Regions from separate parts of the Brevibacillus sp. HD3.3A genome, predicted to be linked through region 3. Evidence: riboswitches for the same ligand, from Rfam matches in the RefSeq annotation. Region 3 holds a riboswitch; each other region holds the start of a gene.
What was found. Region 3 has a riboswitch for S-adenosylmethionine ahead of HP435_RS23825 (2,3-diketo-5-methylthiopentyl-1-phosphate enolase). Riboswitches for the same ligand answer to the same signal wherever they lie in the genome.

Region 1 (6,202 bases), 670 kb from region 3:
GCTCTTTGATTTGTCGCTTGATATTTTCCGACAGGACCGTGACGTAGTCGCTGCCCGGCTTGAACAGATCGCGCAAGGTGTAGAGCTTGCCTGTCTGGGTATTGGCTGTTACAGACCCGAGAAAAGTCATTCCGTGAGCCATTTGCGGGGTGTACGCGTAGTTGCTGAGTGTCACGCTGAAAATGCCGCGTTCATTCGTCTTGATTTCAAAGCTGCCTTGCATCTGTGTATTTCCCGGCACCTGCACTCGTTGCTGCTCGTGGATCAAGCCTTGCACCGTTTGCAAAATGGCCCGGTTGATGTCTTTTTCCGCCTGCTGGTTGGCCAGTCCTGCCAGCTGCGGGTAGTAAATCGTGGTGTTTGGACGGTTGATGGTCCGCGTCAGCACAGTGGCTGGCAACAGATTGAGTTGTTCTTCCACAGTTCCAGTTCCTTTCCAAATAGCTTAAAATAAGGGGAGATGATAGTAGCCTATTCTCCAATCGTTTTGGCTGTTCTCACTTTTTTCACAAATTAGTCAATCTGCACGCGATATAATGGTTAAAGAATCCGATACATAAGTAACAGGAAAAGGGGGGCACTTATGATTCAATTGGTTCGTAACACCTTGACGGACAAAGAAGGCTTTATGATTTTTATCCTATGGAACCACCTGTGGATGGCGGGACTGATTGCTTATCAGGTCGATGCAAACTTCTGGAAAGTGACGTCCCTCGGATTGCTGGTCACCCTCATTGTGTCACCGTTTTACTTCATCAAAAGGGACAGTCATGTCATTCGTTACCTGGTAGCGATTGGACTCATGTTTTACGCGATCTCATTCGATCACTTTACTACCTATCCAGAGGTAACTTTTCTCGCATTCATTGTCATGGGATTTTTGGCAGCCTACCTCGACTGGAAGTTGGTAGTGTCGGCGGGAATCGCGCAGATTGTTGTGACTCTGGTCGGCTTTTATACAGGCTCCTACGAAATTTTTAGCGGCGACTTCACGGAACTGAATCTGGTGCTGCGGATTGTAGCGATCCTCATGATGATGGGGGCTGTAACGTACCTCTGTCTGGCTGGACAAGCTTCTCTCAGCAAGGCGAATATCGCCCGACAGGAAGCAGAGGAAAAAGAACGCCGTCTGGGAGAAATGCTCGTACATATTCAACAGATGACGGGGCAGATTGACCGCACGACAGAGCATGTGCACGAGCATGCCGAAGGAACGAAACGCAATACGGACGAGATGATGATTGCGTTTCGCGAAGTTGCGACTGGCATGGAATCGCAGGCCAATTCGACTGTGAAGATCGAAGAAGAGGTGCAGTCGATCGACCAGGAGATCGTGGCGGTAACGACGCAGACGAATGCGATGAAGAGCGAGTCCGATCAAAACAACCAGCGCCTGAAAGACAGTGTGGGCATGATGAACGAGCTTTCGCAGCAAATGGAACAGATCGTGTCTGCGGTCAATGTGGCTGCTGCGACGATTCACCAGCTCAATCGCCAGGCGAACCGGGTAGAAGAAATCGTGGGAGCGATCAACCAGATTGCTACGCAAACGAATCTTTTGGCGCTCAACGCCGCCATCGAGTCAGCGCGGGCTGGCGAGCATGGACGCGGTTTCGCTGTAGTAGCTGACGAAGTGCGCAAGCTGGCTGAGCAAAGCGCGACCGCTACCCAGGAGATTACGGAAATTCTCAAATCGCTCCATCAGGAGAGCGAGAACGCTGTGCAGCAAATCAGCAACGGAGAGGCGTCTGTAGCCAAAGGACAGGAGCTGGCTGTAAAAACGGTGGCTTCGATCGAGGCAGTGCGCTCCGGCATGGTGGCATTCCTGCAAGCGGCCGAGCATGTCGGTTCCAGCATGAACCGGGTCAAAATGCGTTCAGGCGAAGTGGCGATGGAGATGTCGACGATTACGGCCGTCACCGAACAATCGGTTGCCAACCTGGAAGAGCTTTTTGCCACCGCAGAAAATCAGCATCAAAAGGTGCGGGAAATTACCGAAGAGCTGGGTGAGCTTAGCAACCTGTCGCATCGACTCCAGCAAACCTTTCAAACGAAATAAACAAACTGGCGGAAACAATCTGAAAAAACAATTGCTTTTTCAGAGCGTTCTGCTAGAATAAGTTCATTGTAACTCAATAGATGATCTACCTTATCGAGAGCGGCGGAGGGACTGGCCCTATGAAGCCCGGCAACCACTGGACATGCGAGACATGTACAGAAAGGTGCCAATTCCTGCAAAACCTGTACCGGGGTTTTGACAGATGAGGAAGAGGACGGCTTCGGACGCAAACTCTTCCTTCGGGAAGAGTTTTTTTTCGTTAGAAGGGGAGGATGGATAGAGGAGGAATAACGAACGATAAAATAATTTTAATGTGAAATATTCGTGTTTAGTATTGATCTTTTTGTCGAAAAACCGTACATTATGGTTAGGATAGAGAAAACGGAGAACGTTCAGATAGGGGAGAGAGACACCATGAAGAAGTTGTTGTTGGCATTGACTACTTTTGCTGTTTTGGCTGCGGGTTGTTCAGCAGGCGGGAATGCACCTGCCGGGAACGCATCGACTGATAAGCCGAAAGAGCAAGCGGCAGGACAAGAAGGTGCAGCGAAGAAACGCGTTGCCTTGATTTTGCCGGAAAAAATCGGCGTGAACCCATTCTTCCAGCAAATGGACGAGGGCGCGAAAAAAGCAGGACAAGAATTTGGCGCGGAAGTAAAAAGCATCGAGTCGACTGACCATGGTGCGATCGAAGAGAACTTGCGCGTAGCCGTAGCGGAAAACTACGACCTGATCATCACTTCTTCTTTTGAAGCAGAAGACGCACTGAAAAAAGTAGCCGCAGAAAACCCTGATCGCAACTTCGCGATTATTGATACAGTAGTCGATTTGCCAAATGTGCGCAGCGTTACTTTCCGCGAGCAGGAAGCAGCTTACCTGATGGGGGCGGCGGCAGGTCTTGCCACGAAAACAAACAAAGTCGGCATGGTTGTCGCAATGGACATTCCGCTTCTGAAAAAATGGACAGGCGGATTCCAGGAAGGCTTGAAATCGACCAATCCGAATGCAGAATTTCTGGTAAACTACGTGGGCAGCTTCACTGACCCGGCAAAAGCGAAAGAGCTGGCTCTGCTGCAAGCATCCAAAGGCGCTGACTTCATCAACGGAGCAGCTGCGGTAGGCGATCTCGGCGTATTCGAAGCCGCGAAGGAAAAAGGCTTCTTTACAGCAGGACAAGACGTTGACCGCACGACGATTGACCCTGAGCACATCGTATTGTCCCAACTGAAAGGGACAGACGCAGCAGCGTATGAAACTGTGAAATCGTTTGTGGAAGGTTCTTTCAAACCAGGTGTCGTCAACTACGGATTGAAAGAAAAAGGCGTAGGCGTAACGTATGTGACTCACGAAAGCAAAACACCGCTGAACGCTTTCATCGGCCAGGAAGTTGTGGACAAAGTAAAAGCGATCAGTGAAGAGATCATTGCTGGTACCCGCAAAGTGCCGGATCGTTCTAAAAGCTAGTGCACAGAGCTTGATTGTGACCGACTACGGCTGTGTAGTCGGTCTTCCTTATATGCGAAAGGAAAGCGTAAAGAAGGGGGAGCAAGGATGACCTATCGTTTGGAAATGCGCGCCATGACCAAGAAATACGGAGATTTTATTGCAAACGACAAGGTCTCGTTCTCGCTTGCTGCCGGAGAAGTGCACGCGATCGTCGGTGAGAACGGAGCGGGCAAGACGACGTTGATGAGGATGTTGTACGGCATGGAGCAGCCTACGTCCGGCGATATCGTGCTAAACGGCAAGCCGGTCGCTTTTCGCGGGCCACAGGACGCCATTGGCAACGGAATCGGGATGGTGCACCAGCACTTCATGCTGTTCGGCGAGTTCAGCGTGGCCGAAAACATCGTGATTGGCTACGAACCGCAGCAGGCCGGGTTTTTCCGCCGCCATGACGCTGTGCAAAAAGTGCGCGAGCTAAGCGAAAAGTTCCGTATTCCGATTGATCCACAGGCAAAAGTGTCCAATTGCTCGGTGGGAGAACAGCAGCGGGTCGAGATTTTGAAAGTGCTGTACCAGGGCGCAGACATCATCGTGCTGGACGAACCGACCGCTGTGTTGACTCCGCTGGAGGTTCGCGACTTGCTGCAAACGATTCGCAATCTGGCGGAGAGCGGGAAAAGCGTGATTTTGATTACGCACAAGCTCCAGGAAGTAATGGAGGTAGCGGACCGCATCACGGTGCTGCGCGGCGGCAAGGTGACGGGTACGGTTGCGCGCGAGCAGACAAATGTGGACGATTTGGCCCGGTTGATGGTCGGCCGCGAGTTGCAAGAGCTGAGTGAGCGCGTCGCTTTGGAGCAGGGGCCGCTTTTGCAGGTGGAAAATTTGTCGGTGCGCGAAAAGCAGACGTTGCTCGACCGGGTCAGCTTTACCGTCCATCACGGCGAGATCGTGGGAATTGCCGGAGTGTCTGGCAACGGACAGTCCGAGTTGCTGCAAGCCGTGAGCGGTTTGCGGGCGGCACAGGAGGGAACAGTGCGGCTGGGCGGCAAGGATGTCACCAACAAATCTGTGGCGACAATCCGGGAAGCGGGTCTGGCCCATATTCCCGAGGATCGTTATATGTGGGGAACCGCCAAGCTGGAAAGTGTCGAAGAGAACGCGTTGATGGGCTATCAGCGCAAGCCTGCATTCAATCGGCGCGGCATCGTACTGCGGGAAGCTTTTCGCCAGGTTGTGACTGGCTGGGTGGAGCGATTCGCGATCAAGACTGGTTCGCGGCAGCTTCAGGAGCTTGCCGGGAATTTGTCGGGCGGAAATTTGCAGAAGCTGATCGTCGCGCGGGAGCTGGGGCATGAAACCCCGTTTTTGATCGCGGCTGAGCCGACGCGCGGTGTCGATATCGGAGCGATGGAGTACATCCATCAGGCGCTGATCGACAAGCGCAACGCAGGAGACGGAATTTTGCTGGTGTCATCCGAGCTGTCGGAAATTTTGGCGCTGTCGGATCGCATTTTGGTGATGTACAAAGGGCGGATCGCCGGAGAGCTTTCGCGCAAAGAGGCAACCGAGGAAAAAATCAGCGTGTTAATGGCGGGAGGAAGCGTTCATGGCAGCAATCAAAGAGCTGTGTAAATCACTGGTTCAGCCGCTTTTGGCGATTGTCATCGGCCTGTTGATCGGGGCGCTCGTCATCGCATCGGTAGGGGAATCGATCTTGGGCACCTATCAGGAAATGTGGAAGGGAGCATTCGGAAGCTTTTACTTCTTCGTTTCCACGTTGGCGAGAGCAACACCGATCATGCTGATCGCCCTGGGGCTGTCGCTTGCTTTTCGGGCGGGAGTATTCAACCTGGGGGCAGAAGGCCAAATGGTGCTTGGCGCCATCAGTGCTACGCTGGTAGCCATTTACTTGCCTGCGCCGGGAATCGTGAAGCTGGTGGCTGCGATTGTGACGGGAATGGCCGTTGGCGGGCTTTGGGGGCTACTGCCGGGCATCATGGAAGCGCGGTTTCGGATTCCGCTGCTGATTTCTTCCTTGCTGTTCAACTACATTGCCGTCTTGTTTGCCAGCTATCTGGTCACGGAGCCGTTTCGGGACAGGACTGGTTCGGCAGCTTTGGCGCAAACGGTCATGCTGGACAAGAGCGTCTGGCTTCCCAAGCTGTTCGCAGGGATGAGCGTGCACGCCGGGTTTTTGTTTGCCATTGTCGGCGCTTTGATCCTGTTCTGGGTCATCCGCTTTACGCCGTTCGGCTATGAAGTGAAAATGCTCGGGCAAAACCCGTTGTTCGCTCAATACGGCGGGATCAACCGCATCCGCGTCATGCTGACAGGCATGTTTGCCAGCGGTGGTCTGGCGGGCCTGGCAGGGACGGTCGAGGTGCTGGGGGCGCACTACCGTTTTGTCGATGGCGCTTTGACTGTACCGAACTTCGCCTGGACGGGCCTGATGGCGACGCTCTTGGCAAACTCCCATCCGGTCGGGATTATTTTTACCTCGATCCTGCTGGCTGCTTTTCAGACTGGAGCGATGGGCGTGGAGCGGAACACAGACGTGCCGTTGGAGCTGGCAAGCGTCATCTCGGCAGTGCTGATCCTGTTTATTTCGGCAAAATTCAGCTACGACTGGTGGAAACAGCGGAAAGCAAAAGGGGGAGAATCGCATGGAGCTGCTTGATTGGTCCCTCGTCAGTT
Region 2 (6,202 bases), 1.6 Mb from region 3:
CAGCTTGGGCACCAGAAAAGTTCCGATGAGGTAGCCTAACGGATAGCCTGCCAAAAACAATCCCGCATGCAGAGCCGTTCCGTGCAGCTCGCCCGCCACAAACGGCAGATTGAGCACCAGAGTCACACCGACCGCGAACTGCACAAGTGCGGAGTACAGGCTCAAATAGAAGAGAACCGGTTTTTCCCGAAAGACGGACAGCCCTGCCTTGAACATGAAAAGCCATGATTCTGCTGTTTTGGCAGGAGGGACCGAAGTCTTTTCGCACAAAAGCAGAAAAACTCCGCTGACGGCATACCCGATGGCGACCAGGCCCAGCACATGTGTGCCGCCGATGCTCGCGACGAGAATCCCGCCCAGCGGCGGGCCTGCAATCATCGCGATGCGCATGGCACTGTCCAGATAAGAGTTGGCTTGCAGCAGCGATTCTTGTTTGACAAGAGTCGGGAGCAGCGATTGGCTCGCTGGCACGTACAGCGGTTGAACAAGACCGTTGATCAGCGATGTCAGATAGAGCGGCCAAAGAGCGTCAGGCGCATAGGAAATCGCCAAAAAAGCACAGCCGAAAGCCGCACAGCGCATCCACTGGGAAAAGAGCATGACGCGCTTTTTGTCAAAGCGGTCAAGATAAGGGCCAGCCACAAGCTGCACCAGCAGCGAAGGCAAAAAGTAGAGTAGCCACATTTGTCCGACAGCGGTCTGGGAGCCGGTGATTTGGTAGAGCAACCAGCTGTTTGCCAGCGTCGAAAGCGATGCGCCAAACTCGGAGATCAGCTGACCGAGCAAAATACAGGTGTAGGAACGGTTTTTCCAGAGCGGAATCATCAAAATCCCCTTTCCAGAAACTGATCGAGCAGGAGGGAAAGCTGGGATACGGACTGGCTGCGCAGGCGAAACCGGGAGCCGGAAGCTTCTACCAGACGCGCGGCACGAAGCATGGACAAATGGTGATGAACCGTCGATTTTGCCATTTGCAGGACGTCGGTCAATTCCTGCAAGCTCAGCTCTTTTTCCGCCAGCATTTTGACCATGCGGAGCCGCTGCTCGTCTCCGAGCGCCTTGAAGCTTTGCACCAGAGCCTGCGGCGGCTGGTACGGGTCGATGTGCTCGCTCATGTTTTCATCGGCGACCGGGTAGTAAAAAATTTTCGTGCCCGCGTCATCGGCCTGCACCGTCCAGGGCCGATAAATCGCTTGGGGGATTAGCAGCACACGAGTGACCGCAGGCTCAGGGGGATAGCTTGCTCCGGTTGCCCACTCCACCAGTGCTTCCGGATCGAGCTTGTCCTGCATCGCGCGCTTTTGCGACGTATCCTTTTCCAGCATACGCCGGATGCTGGCTTCTTGCGGCTTGATGTGTGTCTGATACCAGCCTTCCATCAAGGTGAGCAGATGCTGGCGCAGTTCATTTGTGTCGACAGAGGTGATATGGGCAATATACGCTGCAAAAAAGAGGTGGTCCCGGCATGCTGCCTGCAAAAGCTCGGCGTCTGCTGCGCTGCCCTGCGCGGCATTTTCGCGTGCTTGCTGTCGTTCCTGGCCCAAAAAAGGCAGGGCGTGGTAGCGCAACTCTTCTGCCGACAGCTCGCTGACAACACGCAAAAACGATTCGAGATCGGCAAAAGGCTGGTGGTGGAGCAGTTGCAGCAACGTCTTCCAAGTGTTGTGCCTTTTGGCGTAATCAACCTCAAGCTGGACGGATTGCGGAAGCGCGCTCAGCATGCTGCTCCAGTGCTCAGGCGGATGCTCCAGCGTGTGGTGAATTTGATCGTAAGTGGCGACGGCGATTCCGAGTGCGGCTTCAAAAAGCGGTGAGCAAGCGAAGTCGAGCTGGTAGGTGGTGCGTGCACTGCCGATGTTCCATATTTTCAAAGCGGATCACCCTTTTCCCATTTTTTTCATAGATCAAATTCTAAAATATTCGAACTGTTAATTCAAATTATTTCGAATGAACAGTTCAATGATTTTCGCATCTGTTCTTTTTTCTCTGCTTATTTAGTTGAGACTATCCAGTGAAAGACACAAAAAAACGAAAAAACCACTTCCCTGACGAGAGTAGTTTTTTCGTTTTCGCTTGAATGAAAAGGTATGGTGTTGTAGGAAAACCTATACCTTGCTCACGGCAACAGCTGCTTCCAAAGCTTGCTTCAAATCGCCGATGATGTCTTCGATCGCCTCTGTTCCGACAGACAGACGGATCAATCCGGGAGTTACTCCTGCCGTTAATTGCTCCGCTTCGTTCATTTGCTGGTGTGTCGTGCTCGCCGGATGGATAACGAGCGACTTGGAGTCGCCTACGTTTGCCAAATGAGAGAAGAGTTTCACGGATTCGATCAATGTTTTGCCTGCTTGCACGCCGCCGCGGATGCCGAAGGTGAGGATGGCGCCAGCGCCTTTTGGCAAATATTTTTGCGCGAGTGCGTAGTTGGCGTCGCCTTCAAGACCTGGGTAGCTGACCCATTCCACTGCCGGATGCTCGGCGAGGAATTTCGCTACCGCGAGTGCGTTTTGGCTGTGGCGCTCCATGCGCAGGTGGAGTGTCTCCAGACCTTGCAGGAACAGGAAAGAGTTGATAGGAGCTACGGCAGCGCCGATATCGCGTTGCAGTTGCACGCGCGCTTTGATGATGTAGGCGAGCGGGCCGACTGCTTCTGTATAAACGACTCCGTGATAGCTTGGGTCTGGCGTCGTCAGACCAGGGAATTTGCCGTTGTTCCAGTCGAATTTGCCGGAATCTACGATAATGCCGCCAATCGCCGTGCCGTGTCCGCCGATGAATTTGGTCGTGGAGTGAACGACGATGTCAGCTCCGTGCTCGAACGGACGGGTCAGGATTGGCGAAGCGAATGTATTGTCGACAATCAGCGGCACGCCGTTTTCGTGCGCGATGTCCGCAATTGCCTGCAAGTCGGCCACGTCGATGCGAGGGTTGCCGATCGTCTCGCAAAAGAGCGCCTTGGTATTATCGTTGATGAACGCGCGGAAGTTGTCCGGATTGGACTGATCCACAAAGTGTACTTTGATGCCCAGGCGTGGCAGCGTATGGGCAAAAAGGTTGTACGTCCCGCCATACAAGCTGCTGGATGCGACAATCTCGTCGCCCGCTTGCGCAATATTCAAAATCGAGAAGGTGATGGCTGCCTGACCGGAGGAGGTTGCCAGCGCACCTACGCCGCCTTCGAGCAGAGCGACGCGCTTTTCAAATGCGTCTTGGGTCGGATTCATGATGCGCGTATAAATGTTGCCGAACTCTTTCAAAGCAAACAGGTTGGCAGCATGCTCCGTGTCACGGAAGACGTAGGAAGTCGTTTGGTAGATCGGAACCGCGCGCGAGCCTGTTACCGGGTCTACCTCCTGTCCGCCGTGTACGGCGAGCGTTTCCGGTTTCCATTGTTGTTGGTCAGACATGATCATCTCTCCTTTTTATATGGGGGTAAGGAAATAAAAAAACGGAGCGTTCTCCTGAGTAGAAGAAGGCTCCGGCTATGCACGGGTGTGCGTTCATCTCTCAGAATCTATGGATTCTGCAGGAATTAGCACCGCGCAAGACTCGCTTGCTGGTTGCCGGGTTTCATAGGGCCTGTCCCTCCACCGCTCTTGATGAAAATGTAGCTTTCAGTTGTTGTCATAATTGTATGAAAAACCGTACTTCGCTGTCAATATCAAATGATTAAGTTATCGGGGTGGATTTTGTGGATTTTAAAGATTTACCCGTTCATGCTGTTGCCCATAAGATCCAGAGAGCCTGTCTGGTAAGCTCTGTTTACATGGTTTGTATGAGGGTTTCCTTCATCTGAAACCAAATGAGTTGCCTTACGAGATTGTTTTCCTTTTTTGGCATACAAGAGGACCGCAGCCAGAGTGCAAACAGCCAAAATTCCAAGGACATACATCATAGAAATAACTCCCCCTCACGCTAGGGACTGACCCCCGTCCGTAGGACAGGGATCAAAACACGTTAGCTATTTAAGCAGCCAGTTGCCGAAATTGAATCGGTGACTGGTTGTTTAGTTTCGTTTGAATGCGAATTGAGTTATAGTAATGAATGTAGCTTTGGATAATCTGCACAACGATGGCCGTCGTCGTACAGATAAAATTATCGAGATAGAACGTTTCAGACTTTAGTGTGGAATGAAACGACTCGATGGGGGCATTATCAGCGGGCGTACCCTTACGGGACATGCTCATGGTAATGCCTTTTCCCTTAACTGCTGCTTGATACGCCTGAGACGTATACACGCTGCCCTGATCGCTATGTAGCATCATTCCAGGTTGGTCTGGCAGTTGATATAGCGTATCGAGGACAAGCGATGTGTCTTGTTTGTCAGAAATACTGTATGCCACAATCTCACCGTTGTACAAGTCCATGATGCTCGATAAATATAAAAGTTTACTTCCGTAAGGTAAATAAGTAATGTCGGTCACTAATTTCTGCATGGGGGTACTTGCTTGAAATTGTCGCAGCAGGAGATGATCTGCTACATAAGAAGGTTGTCCTGTTGTCTTTCGTTTCTTCATCCTCACTCGGCATTGTAGTTGTTCACGCTGCATGATACGTTGTATTCGTTTATGATTAATTGACATCTCAGCTCGCATCAGTGCTGTAATCTTTCTGTACCCATAACGGAACTTATGTTGAATACAGAGTTGCCGAATCTTTTCCACAACTAAATCCTCGTTTCTTTTCGCGTATGCAGCTTTCCAACGGTAGTAGGTAGAACGAGGGATACCAAGCCACGCGCAAGCTTGGCTCACGCTTACTTGCCCACGAATGGACTCCATCCAAGGAACGATTACTTCTGGTGACACCTCCTTTCCCACTCCTCTAACTTTTTTAGAACGTCCAGTTGTTGTTTAAGAAAACGATTCTCTGCTTTGACTTGTTCCAGTTCAGAATCGTACATCGGCCCTTTTCCATAACTATATTGCTTTCCTACAGGCTGTTGAAGACGATGAATGTCTCCGCTCTGATACCAGCGCATCCACTGTTGAATTTGGGTCTTATTTTTAATATTTAGTTCCTGCATGATCTGCTTTTTGGTGACACCTGCAAGACGCATTTCAATTGCTTTCATTTTAATTTCTACGGGATAACTAACTCTAGTTGCCAACGCAAAAACACCTCCAAGGTTGTCCCCATATCTTACGACATGGTCAGGTTCTCTTGAAGGTGTTTTGATTTGTCTCACATTACGGGGTCAGTCCCCTAAGCTTCATCAATTATCAGCGTTCTTTTTTCATGAACTGGCAGACATGTTTTTTTACTTGTAATTTTATATTTTTATGGTCATTTTTGTAAATTATCTGAACTTGCAAGCAACCGAGCCTTGCTGTCACAAAATTGCCCCTATATCTCGGCGCTTTCGCAGCTCCCGCCGTTAGAAAACGCCTGGGGCCTATGATATGATGGAAATGGCAGAAAACGACTAAACGATTGTACATATAGGAGGAAAAAACGCGATGAGCCATGGCGTGAAGGAAATTACACCACAAGAGCTGCTGGAAAAGCTCGCGGCAAAAGAACAGCTTCAGGTGATTGATGTACGCGAGGTGGAGGAGTGGAACGAAGGCCATATCAAAGAGGCCAAGCTGATTCCGCTCGGCTTTTTGCCGCATCGCACCGACGAGCTGGACAAAGACATTCCGGTCATCATGGTGTGCCGAAGCGGCGCACGCAGCCACCGGGCAACTGAATATTTGTGTGAGCTTGGCTTTGACGCTGCCAATATGGTAGGCGGAATGCTGGCATGGCCTGGGGAAAAAGAAGTCTAGAAAGACAGAGAAAATGTGCGCTGCTCGCCGCTGCAAGCAAAGCGGGATGGCGCATGAGATGTGCAGGGGAGGCAGGAAATCGTGAGTGAAGGAGCACAGCAACAAGGGTCAGCGTTGCAGCGCCATTGGTTTACGGTGCTGGCAGGCTTGATTATCCTTGCGATTGTAGGTGTGTTCGGCTACAAATACTTGGCAAAAGATCCGATTCCGGTGATGAAGCCGATCGCGGACTTTTCGTTGGACAACAGTGACGGAACTTCCTATACGTTCTCGCAAGGCAAAGGCAAGGTGCGCCTTGTCGAGTTCATGTTTACCAATTGCCCTGATATTTGCCCGGCAACGACGTACAACATGTCCAAGCTTCAGGATCAGTTGAAGGAGAAAAAGCTGTTCGGCGACAAGGTTGAGTTTGTCTCGATCACCTTCGACCC
Region 3 (6,202 bases):
GATCCCTACCTATATGGTTGTGCAGGGCGGGCTGCGGGTGCTGGGACGGTATGCCGAGTTGATTTTTTACTTGACGCTGTGGATGCCGATCGTTGTCTTTTCCATCTTGCCGTATTCCAATTGGCTTCACTTGCTGCCTGTGCTAAAAGAAGGGTGGATGCCGGTTTTCTCCGCAACCAAATCGACGATTTTGTCCTTTCTCGGGTTTGAGCTGGCGTTTTTTCTGTACCCGTTTTTGCAGCGAAAACAGTATGCCTCGCTGGGAATTGTGGTGGCAAACACATTGTCCATGCTGATTTTTATGCATATTACTGTGTTCAGCTTTTCCTTTTTTAGTCCGGATGAAATCACGCAATATACGTGGCCGACACTCAATTTGTGGAAAGTAATCGAGTATCGCTTTCTGGAGCGAATCGACATCATTTTTCTTGCGTTCTACTTGTTCTTTTTGTCGACGACCACGCTGCCGTACATGTATTTTACGGTGTTCACGACGAGCCAAATGGTCGGGTCAGCCGATCATCGCAAGCACTTGTTCATTCTGATGATCCTGATCGTCGTGGGAGCCTGGCTGTATACGCCCACGTTCATCGATCTGAAAAAGTGGAGCGAGGTGTGGAGCATGACTGGAATGGTTGGCGGATACATCATCCCCGTGATCTGGTGGCTGGCGATCCAGTTGTTTCGGCGCGGAAAAGGGGGGCAAAAGGGATGAGCAAAGCCGGAAAGCTGCTGTTGATCTCGGCGCTGTTTTTCTTTTTGTCGGGCTGCATGGATCGAATCGATTTGGAAGATGCGACGATTACGCTGATGGCCGGAGTTGACGTGAATGAGAAGGATGAGCTGCTGTTTTATTTGTCCAGTCCGGTTTTCAGCCGAGAAGCGAAGAAAAAAAGCGAAGAATTTGGCGTAAAAGCGGAGTCTTTCCGACAGGCGCGGGCACGATTGGACGAGATGGTGACGGGGCTTACTCTTTCAGGGAAAATCCAGGCGATCGTGCTGGGAAAGCGACTTTTGGAGCACCCTGACTGGTTCAAGATTCTCGACGTCATTTTCCGTGATGCGCGCTTTACGGTCAACGCCCGGATGGTCTATTTTGACGGCGAGGTAGGTGACTTGTTTCACTTTCAACCGCCAGACAAGCCGAGGCTGTCCCTGCATCTGACCAAGCTGATCGATACCGCTAATCAGCGGAATTTGACCGTGCGGACGAGGGCGCAAGATTTTCATCGGCAAATGTTTGAAAAAGGGATTAATCCAACCATCACGGCTGTGGGCAAAGAAAAAGCGATCAAGATTTTGGGAACAGCGGTGCTGAGCAAGGAGGGCACGTATGTCGAGCTGCTGCAAAGTCAGGAAACGATGCTGCTCCAGTTGTTTCTGCACGGAAAAGAGGGCGAAGTGACCTTTACGGTGCCGATCCCTGCGCCCAATGACAGCAAAAAGATGATCAAGCACAGAGTCAGCCTCATCGCAAAGCAAGCATCCAAAAAAGTGAAGACGACCTTTCGGGACGGCAAGTTTCATTTCGAAGTAAAGATGAAGTTCGGCGGCGGTATTTCGGAGAGATTGTTCCCTTTTGACATGGAAAAGGATTATAAGGACATGGAGCAGATGGTTAATGCGGAGCTGCGCAAAGAATTTGAGAAACTGGTCGTGAAGTGCCAGCAAAATGAAGTCGATCCATTCGGATTCGGGTTGTACGCGCGAGCGCATGCGTATCAGGAGTGGAAAAAGGTGCAAGATAATTGGCCCAAAGCTTTTGCCCAGGCGGAAGTGAAGTTCGTGCCGGAGCTGTCGATCAAGGGCAACGGCGTCATCCGCTAAAATACGTTAAAAGAAACAAGAACACCCTGGTGCAGCATTCGCTCCAGGGTGTTTCGCATTCCGCACTTTGTATTAGTAGATAGCTTCCCAGCCAGCAGGTGTGACAAACAGACGGATCGCTTTGATTTTGCGGTCATCCATCAGCGTGAAGTAGTGGCGGAAGTTCGGCGGTACCGAAATCAGATCGCCAGGGGAAAGCTCAACGTCGAAGTAACGTCCGTCTTTTCCTTTGATCGCGAAAATGCCGTGCCCGTCTACGCAGAAGCGGCACTCATCATCTGTGTGGTGATGCTCGCCTTTGAATTTTACCAACAGCTCGTCGAGGTTCGGCGTTTTGTCGGAGAGGACGATAATATCGGCAGTCAAGTAGCCGCGGCGTTGGCTGATCGCATCGATTTCCGGCTTGAAGGTGTCGAGAATTTCTTGCTTTTCTTCGTCTGTCGGGCTGTAGTTGTCGCGGTGCTTCGGATCGAGGCGAGCTACATCCCATTTTTCATAAATGATTTCTTGGGTGTCCAGGAAGGAAATGACTTCCTCCGGAGCGGAAATGTACTCGTTGTTGTCGTGGAAACGAATTTGTGCCATGATGCTTGCCTCCCTTGATTAGTTGGATGTAGTGGACACGACAGCTTGGCGCAGCTGCAGCCAGCGGGCGTGGTACTCAAACAGAAATTCAAATGCTTCCAGGTGGCGCTTCGCTTCAAAGTCGTTGCCGCCCCAGGCGTAAATGCCGTGGTTGCGGATCAGAACACCCGGAATTTCCGGGGTGATGACTTTTTCGATCGCGGCTGCGAGGGTCGGAATATCGGCAAAGTTCTCAACAATCGGAACAGTGATCCGCGCATTTTCCTCCCAAATCCCAAGGCCCTTGATCAGCTCCTGGCCTTGAATGGTGAAAGCCCGTTGGCCGAAGTACAGCTCGGAGATGAGATTGTTCCAGACCGTATGGACGTGGAAGCAGGCACCTGCTTTGGCAAACTTTTGATAGACGACTGCGTGGATCAACGTTTCGGCGGACGGCTTGAGCGAGGTTGCCTCCACGGGACGGGAATCTTGATCGACCACCAGATAGTCTTCCGGCGACAGCTTCGTCTTGTCCTTGCCGCTTGCCGTCACGGCAAATTGCAGCGGCTCGTCTTGAATCTTGATGGAGAGATTGCCGCTTGTGCCGGGAAACCAGTCCCGGCGGGCAAATGTCAGCTTGGCGTCATCGAGACGACGAAACGCGTCCAGACGCTGTTCGAGTGTTGCGGTCATGTGTCAGACAACCTCCTGTTTCAGTTGCGTAAGTGTGGCGATCACGTCGTGGAAGGTGGCGAAAGTGCTGTGTGACAGCTGTAGCTCCTCGGCTTTTTGCGCGAGGAAGGAGCGGGCGATCACGAAATCGGCAATTTTGGCGCCAGCCAGGTCAGTGATGGAATCACCAATGACGACACGATAGTGAGTGGCGGGATCGTAGCGGCGAATAATGGTTGTCTTGCACATGCCACAGCCGTTTGTGCAATGCTCGTCGCAGGAATGCGGCCACGTAATCGTGATGTTCTCTCCGGAGAAGTCGCTGCCGTTGCAGTAAATCGGGACATGATCCAGATCAAACGGGGCGAGGATCGGCTTTACGAAAAAGTCGATGCCGCCGCTCGTGATCAGCAGCTCGATGCCTTCCTCGCGGCAAAAGCGGACAAAATCGGCAAAGCCGGGGCGAATGGTCGCTTCGTTCACGATGTAGTCCACAATGTCCTGGCGCAGGGAGGAGGGCAAGAGCTGAAACAGCTTGCCGACGCCTTCCTGTACGCTGATTTTTTGCGACAAAATTTGTTCGGTAAGAGCTTCCCACTCAGGGGGAGCGAATTTTTTTACAATCGCGACGATGTTGTCTTTTTCCGTAATCGTTCCGTCAAAATCGCAGAACAGCACGAGCTTTTTGCTCATCGTGCGCCACCCCATTTCTCCAGGGCTGCCGCCAGTTCAGGCGATTGGTTCGCCGCTTCTTCCAGGCTGTGTCCAGCCGTGACTGCTGCGATTGCATCGACGAACGCTTTGGCTCCTGCGGTAGCGCCGCCCGGATGTCCGTGAATGCCGCCGCCAGCATTGACGATTTGGTCCAGACCGAAATCCGCATAAAGCTGCGGGACGAGTCCCGGATGGATGCCGGCTGATGGAACCGGGAACGAGCGGCGCACGCCTTCCAACGGAGTGGTCAAGTTGGTCGCCAGTTGCAGCGCTTCTGTTTTGTCCAGGGCGACGTTGCCGTATGGCGACGGGAACAGCACCAGGTCTGCTCCGGCAATTCGCATCAGGGTGCCGAGCAAAAGCGGAGTGGCGATCCCGTAATCAGGCGACGGATAGTAAGCGCCAGCGAGAGCGGGGTGGGCCATGATCGGGATGTTGACGTCCGGATCGGCTGCCAGGCGGTGCAAGGCATCGAAGCCAAAAGCGAGGACGTTGAACAGCAGGCAATCTGCGCCAGCTTCCACGGCACGCTTTGCTTTTTCGTTCAGCTCGTTGATCGGGCCAGTCAGGTTGGCCGCGTAGAGGACAGGCTTGCCAGTTTGCGCTTCTGTCTCCTGCGCGATCTCCTTGAAGGCGCGGATACGCTCCAAAAACGGCGCGCGATCGTCTGCGAAGAAGATTTCGTCATCTTTGACCAGATCGACGCCACCGAGCGCCTGTGCCCGGAATTGCGTCTTCAAATCTTCGAACGGAAGACCGAGGCAAGATTTGAAAATGCTCATCAACAGCGGGCGGTTTTGTGCATCCAAACGTCCGCGCAGTCCGTCAATGCCGAACTTTGGTCCGGGAAAAGCTTGTAGAAACGACTCAGGGAAAGTGATGTCCACCAGCTTGATTTTTCCGTCCATGGACAGTTTCCCGAAGATTCCGGTCAAAAGCGAAGGAATGTCGTGCGTAAAATTGCGCGTCGGGTAACTGACGGTGATCAGTCCGCGCGTCTCGCCGTTTTCCAATGTCTCAAGCGGCGTAGCGCTCACGGCTTCCCCGAGATAAGGAGCCAGCTCAGCTTGCTTCGCTGCGGGCAAATCCGTCCAGGAGCCGACCGTCATGCCAACGGCGATGGCGGCTGCTTTTTTGTGTAAGTCTTTGGCTTGCGTCAAATAAGTGACGAGGATGCGTTGATCACTCATGCTAGTCCTCCTTGGGCAGCTTGAAAAGTTTCGTGAAGCTTTCGGGCATGTAAAAAAGCCTCCCCAGAGCGGGGAGGCGGTTGTCGACTATAAAAACGTCTCGTCTCCTCTCATCTCTCGGGTCAGTAGTCGGGACAGAAGACGCAGCAATGCCGCTTCTCGTACCGACTCTTATCCGTTGGAATTAGCACCGTTTCGCTATTCAAGAAAAAAATAGCGCCGGTTGCCGGGCATCATAGGGCCAGTCCCTCAGCCAGCTCGCGATAAGAGTTATGTGGTTCACAGGCCAGTCAGCCGTGTGTGCTACACCCATGATATGACTTCTGTTGTCCGTAGTCAATCTTTGTTTTTTGCCGGAATGTGCTCTCTGTAGAGAGGGAAAAAGTGGCCGGAAGTGAAACTTTTTTCGCTAGAGGGCGTGGTACGTAAAGAAGGGATGTGGAGGCATTGGGAAAGTAGGCTTGGAGTATGTGTACCAGATGCACGTAAACGACATATACCGCTACCTTTTCCGGCTGACACGCGATACCAGGCATGCGGAGGACTTGACGCAGGAGGTTTTTTTCCGGGCGTATGCCTCCCTGGAAGACTACCGCGGCGAAAAGGTCAGGCCATGGCTGTTCAAGGTCGCTTACCACGCTTTTATCGATTGGCACCGCAAGCAAAAGCGCCGCCCGGTCGACTACATGGAAAAGATGCCGGAACGACCGGACGCATCCGCGAGCGACCCGGCGGAACTGTTGGTCGCTCAGGAATTGTGGAAAGAGGCATATGCGCATCTGGAGCAATTGCCGCCCAAGCAACGACAGGTCATTTTGCTGTCAGCCATGCAATTTTCCTACGCGGAAATGGCAGAGGTGTTGGAGATCGAACTGGCGGACGTCAAACGCTCGCTGTTTCGCGGTCGGCAAAAGATGCGGAAGCTGTGGAAGGAGGAAGGGCCATGACGCACCAAAACGGTCATGATCGCGAGCAAAAGCTGCTCGCTTATTTGAGAGGGGAACTGACAGGGGAAGAAGCAAAGCGGCTTGGCGAGGAGCTGGCAGCCGATGAGGCATGCGCAGAGCGGCTGGAGCGGCTTTTGCTGGGCGAAGAAGGAGAGCAGCAACCACGGGAACTCGACGCGCTGGACGAGGGCGGGCACAGCCAGCTTTCCGAAGCGAAGCAGAGGGCGATTGTCCGGCGGGGAAAATGGAAAAATCGCTTGCTCAGTTCCGTGTACGCTTTTGCCATCC

Region 1: another riboswitch for S-adenosylmethionine. It lies ahead of HP435_RS27000 (BMP family lipoprotein); the one in region 3 lies ahead of HP435_RS23825 (2,3-diketo-5-methylthiopentyl-1-phosphate enolase).
Region 2: another riboswitch for S-adenosylmethionine. It lies ahead of HP435_RS02790 (homocysteine synthase); the one in region 3 lies ahead of HP435_RS23825 (2,3-diketo-5-methylthiopentyl-1-phosphate enolase).

The regions. Positions count from the first base shown of each region.
Region 1 covers NZ_CP085874.1:5,771,651-5,777,852, reverse strand. The annotation lists gene HP435_RS27010 (DUF3298 and DUF4163 domain-containing protein) at 1-421, opposite strand, end outside; gene HP435_RS27005 (methyl-accepting chemotaxis protein) at 584-2,059, shown strand; SAM riboswitch class I at 2,147-2,268, shown strand; gene HP435_RS27000 (BMP family lipoprotein) at 2,474-3,523, shown strand; gene HP435_RS26995 (ABC transporter ATP-binding protein) at 3,611-5,140, shown strand; gene HP435_RS26990 (ABC transporter permease) at 5,115-6,185, shown strand; gene HP435_RS26985 (ABC transporter permease) at 6,172-6,202, shown strand, end outside.
Region 2 covers NZ_CP085874.1:517,038-523,239, forward strand. The annotation lists gene HP435_RS02780 (MFS transporter) at 1-825, opposite strand, end outside; gene HP435_RS02785 (ArsR/SmtB family transcription factor) at 825-1,871, opposite strand; gene HP435_RS02790 (homocysteine synthase) at 2,106-3,407, opposite strand; SAM riboswitch class I at 3,498-3,606, opposite strand; one part of gene HP435_RS02795 (IS3 family transposase) at 3,966-4,837, opposite strand; one part of gene HP435_RS02795 (IS3 family transposase) at 4,837-5,110, opposite strand; gene HP435_RS02800 (rhodanese-like domain-containing protein) at 5,460-5,771, shown strand; gene HP435_RS02805 (SCO family protein) at 5,853-6,202, shown strand, end outside.
Region 3 covers NZ_CP085874.1:5,096,686-5,102,887, reverse strand. The annotation lists gene HP435_RS23850 (GerAB/ArcD/ProY family transporter) at 1-715, shown strand, start outside; gene HP435_RS23845 (Ger(x)C family spore germination protein) at 712-1,827, shown strand; gene HP435_RS23840 (1,2-dihydroxy-3-keto-5-methylthiopentene dioxygenase) at 1,900-2,412, opposite strand; gene HP435_RS23835 (methylthioribulose 1-phosphate dehydratase) at 2,431-3,084, opposite strand; gene HP435_RS23830 (2-hydroxy-3-keto-5-methylthiopentenyl-1-phosphate phosphatase) at 3,088-3,756, opposite strand; gene HP435_RS23825 (2,3-diketo-5-methylthiopentyl-1-phosphate enolase) at 3,753-4,967, opposite strand; SAM riboswitch class I at 5,136-5,237, opposite strand; gene HP435_RS23820 (sigma-70 family RNA polymerase sigma factor) at 5,438-5,914, shown strand; gene HP435_RS23815 (anti-sigma factor) at 5,911-6,202, shown strand, end outside.